One region of the Edwardsiella sp. EA181011 genome, then DNA from elsewhere that is predicted to be linked to it. Evidence: predicted binding sites of a transcription regulator. Region 1 holds the regulator's gene; the other holds the start of a gene.
The links. Region 1 encodes Fur, which represses iron uptake genes when iron is present. Its sites were predicted from a motif close to ATAATAATGAGAACNACTATCAA; they were not measured.
Positions count from the first base shown of each region.

Region 1 (3,126 bases):
GAAAGGGCTGCGCCGCGTCGAGCTGAAGATGAATGAAGAGGCGGTCGATCTCCTCAACCGTCTGGCGCAGGAGCGCAACATCAGCCGCAGCGAGCTGATCGAGCAGATGCTGCTCCGTCAGCTACCGCTGGACACCTGACCCGCCCGGCGCAGCGCACAATGACGATAAAGCCGCGACGCCAAAAATGTTATAGTATTCGACTGGTAGGTAGGCTGGGTGTGTGACCGCGCCCGGTTAGGCTCAGCGCCTAATCCCGTCCGTCGCCCGCGACGGTCAGGGCACAGCCTGATTTAATTTCTGAGATAAAAGGTAAATTCGCGATATGGCAATCGTAGGTATTTTCTTTGGCAGCGACACCGGCAACACGGAAAACATTGCTAAGATGATCCAGAAGCAACTGGGTAAAGACGTTGCTGAAGTTCATGACATTGCCAAGAGCAGCAAGGAAGACCTTGAGGCGTTTGATATCCTTCTGCTGGGTATCCCCACCTGGTACTACGGCGAAGCGCAGTGCGACTGGGATGACTTCTTCCCCTCGCTGGAGGAGATCGACTTCTCCGGTAAGCTGATTGCGCTGTTCGGCTGCGGCGATCAGGAGGACTATGCCGAGTACTTCTGCGATGCAATGGGCACCATCCGCGAGCTAGTTGAGGCGCGCGGCGCCACCATCGTCGGCCACTGGCCGACCGCCGGATACCACTTTGAAGCCTCCAAGGCGCTGGTCGACAGCAACACCTTCGTCGGCCTGGCCATCGATGAGGATCGCCAACCGGAGCTAACCGCCGAGCGCGTGGACGCCTGGGTCAAGCAGCTCAGCGCAGAGATGCATCTGGCCGATATCCTGGGCTAATGCCTGTCGCCTGCCGGCGCGGAGCCCCGTTTAATAGCCGGCAGGTATTTCAGCCATCAATAAAAACGATAGTGCGCAGTTCGCTGCGTCATTTGTTTCTATCTTCCTCATTACTCGCGAGTTATATCTGGCCCACGCCGCGGGCACCCCACGCCGGACACGCCGCGCCACGGTTCCCATTTAGGGATATCGGCCTTATAATGAATCTCACTATTATTTTCCGTTCGGTAACGGCCTCTGGGCGCTGCCGGGCGCTGTGACAGGACAGAATCCGAATGACTGACAACAACACCGCGTTAAAGAAAGCTGGCCTTAAAGTCACGCTTCCCCGTCTCAAGATTCTGGAAGTACTGCAAGATCCTACGTGCCATCATGTCAGTGCTGAAGACTTGTACAAGAAGCTGATCGACATGGGCGAGGAGATCGGTTTGGCAACCGTATACCGCGTGCTCAACCAGTTTGACGATGCCGGCATCGTTACCCGCCATAACTTTGAGGGCGGGAAATCGGTCTTTGAACTGACCCAGCAGCACCACCACGATCACCTGATCTGCCTGGACTGCGGCAAGGTCATCGAGTTCAGCGATGAGTCCATCGAGAAGCGTCAGCGCGAAATCGCCAAAAAACACGGCATCCAGCTGACCAACCACAGCCTGTATCTCTACGGCCACTGCGCCGAGAGCGACTGCCGCAGCGATGATACCCTGCACGACGAAAAGGCCTAAACCCACCGTCAGCGAAGCGGCCCACCGGGGCCGTTTTTTTTGCCCGTCGCGGGTAAAAAAAAAGCCCTCACAGACCGAGGGCAATTACTGCTCACTACTACTCAGATCGAAACCGGAATAAGGAGAGGATGAGGCCGCGCCGCGGGCGCTCATCCTAAGGCCCCCGCGCGAGGCGGGGGAAAATGAGGGTAAAATCCCGTCAGGATTTGACGGACTCCACGCGGCTAAAGCGCTTGCCGTCCGGCGACGCGGTACGCACCTGAACCTCGCCGCTCACGCTCGGCTTCGCCTTGGCATCATAGCGCTGCCACTGCTTACCGCCGTCGACGGAGTACTCCACGATCAGGCCCGGCATCGCGACGTTGGTCTCCAGCTTGCCGTTCACTACGCGGGCGCCTGGCTGCGGTACGCGATAGGCCACGCCAGACTTATCCATCTTGGCCAGCTCACGCTGCCCCATCAGGTTGGCGAAACGCTGCCAATCCTTCAGCAGAGCCTGCTGATCGACCAGATGGGTTTCGCCGCCCTTGTATTCACGCCCGGCCTGATACGGCTGTTCCCAGCCCGCCTGATGCCAGGCACGCTCGGCGACGGCCATGATGCGCGGATAGATCTTGTACTCCATCATCTCATCGGTGCGCACCACTTCGCTCCACAGCTGAGCAGAGAGGCCATAGGCGCCCGGCCACGGCTTGTCGCTCTTGGCGCTGAAGTAGTTACCGTCGCGATCGACCGACGTTTCGGCGTTCTGCGGCAGGTTGTCCGGCGCGAAGGCAAAGATCTTGCGCTCATCGCTGAAGCGAGTGCCCCAGTAGTAGCCGTTCTCCTGCGGATTGACCTCATACGGGAAGTCCATATAGACGTAATCCGGGTTGGAGATCACCACCTCATAGCCCTTGTTGGCCCAGTCGTTGGCCGAGTCAAAGCCGCCCCAGTACAGGGTATCCCAGAAGTTCACCCCGACGCGCGGCGTCGCGAATGCCTTGGCATCCTTGGCATCCTTCAGGCCATCCTGCCAGGCCTGCATCTTGCCGATGCCGTGATCCTTGACCATCTTGCTGACTTCGACCGCGAAGTAGCTCGGCAGGTGCTCCATATCGGCCACCTTGCCCTCTTTGATCATCGCCTGGCACATCTGAGACTTCGCCCACGGCTTGTCCTCTTTGCTCAGGTCGATCATCCCCTTGCCCGGCTCCGGCTTGTTCACGTCGGTGTAGCCCGGCCCTAAGCGGATGTTCTTCGCCTCATCGCCGCCGAAGTGCCAGGTGGTGAGCGGCTGGCCGGCTTCGCGGTGCATCTGGGCCATCTCGCCGATCACTTTGTCGACAAAGCGCTTGGATGAGTCCAGGCACGGGTTGAGGTAGCTGTGACGATCGTAGAACTGCACCGAGGTGGTGTTGGAGTCATCGGTCGGATCCAGCAGGCGGTACTCGTTGGCGCCCTTCTCGTCACCGGCGGCCTTCAGCTTGTTATAACGCGCCTCCATCGCCACCACCGCCGCACGGGCGTGGGCCGGCATGTCGATCTCCGGGATCACCTCAATGTGGCGC
Region 1 covers NZ_CP011364.1:1,682,675-1,685,800, reverse strand. The annotation lists gene ybfE (LexA regulated protein) at 1-139, shown strand, start outside; gene fldA (flavodoxin FldA) at 324-851, shown strand; gene fur (ferric iron uptake transcriptional regulator) at 1,127-1,576, shown strand; gene QY76_RS07450 (beta-N-acetylhexosaminidase) at 1,776-3,126, opposite strand, start outside.

Region 2 (3,126 bases), 1.6 Mb from region 1:
GCCTCGCACGGCGGGTGATCGTCGCGGGGAGGGCGGGATTATGCCTGCCCGTCCTCAGCCTTGCTCAGGCGCGCCTCCAGGGCGGCTACGCGCTGCTCCAGCAGCGCCAGCTTTTCGCGGGTGCGCAGCAGAACCTGCGTCTGGATCTCAAAATCCTCGCGGTTGACCAAGTCCAGCCGGCTGAGCTGTTGTTGGAGGATTTGGCGCACGCGCTTCTCCATATCATCACCGAACTCGCGCAGTCCTTTTGGCATGGATTGATGCACCTGGCGGGCAATCTGTTCAATTTTCTTGGGATCAATCATGGAGCGTTCCTTGGGCTTCAGAGCAGTTATGCGGTAGCAGATACGTTACCGTAGTGTCATGGCGGATGCCAGAGCGGGCCGTAATTATCCCTCCAGGCCGCGGCATAAGAATAAAAAATGCGCGATAACGAGCCTTGATGACCCTGTTTGTGAGCGAACGCCAATAATCGGCAATGATGATTGCCCGCTACCGGCTTTGGCGCTATAGTCGGTCTGCTTATTCTCAGGGCGGGGTGAAAGTCCCTACCGGCGGTAAATTGGTACGCTTCGGCGTCACCGAAAGCCCGCGAGCGCTCGTACGACCGTGCGGGGTCAGCAGATCTGGTGTAATTCCGGAGCCGACGGTTACAGTCCGGATGGGAGAGAGTAACGATATCTGCCGGGATTCACCCGCTCGCGTTATTTTGGCCGCGCCGCCGCGTGTGCCGCTCCTCAAATTTGCCCTGGTTCTGGTAATTCATACGATTATTGATGAGGTTTTTACCATGAATCAGATTCTGCTTTCCGATTTCGGTACCCCGATGGAGCGCGTAGAGCGCGCCTTGTCCGCCCTGCGCGATGGCCGTGGCGTCATGGTGCTGGATGATGAAAATCGTGAAAATGAAGGCGACATGATCTTTGCCGCCGAGAAGATGACCGTGGAGCAGATGGCGCTGACCATCCGCCACGGCAGCGGTATTGTCTGCCTGTGTATCACCGAAGCGCGTCGTCAGCAGCTGGATCTGCCGATGATGGTGAGCAATAACACCAGCCACTATGGCACCGCCTTCACCGTGACGATTGAAGCGGCGGAAGGAGTGACCACCGGGGTCTCTGCGCAGGATCGCCTGACCACGGTACGCGCGGCCATCGCCGACGGTGCCAAGCCGAGCGATCTTCATCGTCCCGGGCATGTCTTCCCGCTGCGCGCTCGCCCCGGCGGCGTACTGGCGCGCCGGGGTCATACCGAGGCGACCATCGATTTGGTTTCGCTGGCGGGTTTCCGCCCTGCCGGCGTGCTGTGTGAGCTGACCAATGATGACGGTACGATGGCACGTGCTCCGCAGGTGATGGCCTTTGCACGACAGCATGAGATGCCGGTAGTGACCATTGAGGATCTGGTGGCCTATCGTCAGGCCCGTGAGCCGCAGGAGCAGGCCTGCTAATTCGGCAGTCTCAGCGGCTCGGACGTATATATAAAGGGGATAGCCAGCGGCTATCCCTTGCGTTTTTATAGCGGTGTCGCCTGCAGCAGGGCCAGACTCAGTCCCATAACGGTCATGCCGCATAGTACCCCGCGGCTGGGATTGCTGTGCGGATCGATCTCCCGCGCTAGCGGCATAAGCTCATCCACCGACAGCGCGACCATGATCCCGGCGACCAGCGCCATGATCGCAGCCATCCCGACCGGTGACACCGCTGGCCCCAGCAGGGTAAAGGCCAGCAGCCCACCGAGGATCTCCGCCACGCCCGACAGGCTGGCCCACCACAGCGCGCGCAGACGCGAGCCGCTGGCGGCATACACGGGGCCCGCGACGGCCAGCCCCTCTGGAATGTTATGAATGGCTACCGCCAGGGCGATGCCCATCCCCAGCTCCAGATCGGCGCTGGCGGTGACGTAGGTGGCGATACCCTCGGGGAAATTGTGCAGGCTGATACCCAGCGTAAGCAGCAGCGCGGTGCGTTTTAGGCTACGCGGCTTTCGATTCCCCAGTGCGACCATATCGTGGGCGTGCTGGTGGGGCAGCAGGCGATCCAGTAGAAAGTATCCGACCAGACCGAGAATAAACATCGCGTAGCCGAGCAGCGGCGGCATCTGCGGCGTATTCAGCGCCGCGGGCAGCATCTCCATCAGCGAAATCAGTAGCATGATCCCGGCGGCGAAGCCGAGCGAAAAGGCCAGTACGCGATTGGAGGGCTTTTGCCCGATGATGGCCAGCAGAGCCCCGACGGCGGTGGCTCCGCCGGCAAGCAGCGTCAGAAGCAGGGGAATGGACATGGACACGCCTCGTAGTTGATGATAATGATTTTCATTATTTATTAAGTGTGAGCAGAAGTAAATAAATGTGAGCGTGTTATATACAATTCCACCGATTGTCTGTGCCTATTCTATGCTTCTGACTATCAGGCGGGAGGCTGGCGCGTATTCCATGCGCGGAGCCGTTTTTTTATGACAGCCGCGGCGAGCGGCGGGCGATTACGGCGAGGCAATACACTATGAGCGAGGCGACGATGCCGGCGCTGTTTTTAGCGCACGGGAGTCCGATGAACGCCATCGAGGATAATCCGTTCAGCGCCCTGTGGCAGCGCCTGGGACGTGAACTGCCGCGGCCAAAGGCCGTGGTAGCGATCTCGGCCCACTGGTGTACCCAGGGGCTATGGGCAACGGCGATGGCGCAGCCGCGTACCCTGCATGACTTTGGCGGCTTTCCGCCGGCGCTCTCTGCGCTGCGCTATCCGGCGCCAGGTAGTCCTGCATTGGCCCGGGAACTGCAGTCTTTATTGGCGCCGCAGTATACGTTGTCGCTGGATGAGGGTGGCTGGGGACTGGACCATGGCGCGTGGAGCCTGCTGGTTCACCTGTATCCTCAGGCCGATATTCCGGTGATACAGCTCAGCCTCGATCCGCGCCAGCCAGCGGCGTACCACTATCGATTGGGGCAGGCGCTCGCCCCGCTGCGGCAGCGCGACGTCCTGATCTTGGGCAGCGGTAACGTGGTGCATAACCTGCGTACGCTGCGCTGGGAGGCGGAGGCCGAACCTTATCCTTGGGCGAGGCGCTTTGAAGACGTTGTCCGCCAGGGGCTGCGTGAACGTGGTGAGGATGCCGCATTGCTGCGGT
Region 2 covers NZ_CP011364.1:113,665-116,790, reverse strand. The annotation lists partial or broken gene yjeH (L-methionine/branched-chain amino acid transporter) at 1-18, shown strand, start outside; gene QY76_RS00555 (accessory factor UbiK family protein) at 39-305, opposite strand; FMN riboswitch at 521-677, shown strand; gene ribB (3,4-dihydroxy-2-butanone-4-phosphate synthase) at 791-1,450, shown strand; gene zupT (zinc transporter ZupT) at 1,516-2,283, opposite strand; gene ygiD (4,5-DOPA dioxygenase extradiol) at 2,502-3,126, shown strand, end outside.
Region 2: zupT (zinc transporter ZupT) is a predicted target of Fur. The motif match lies at 2,302-2,324, and genes of this name have one in related genera.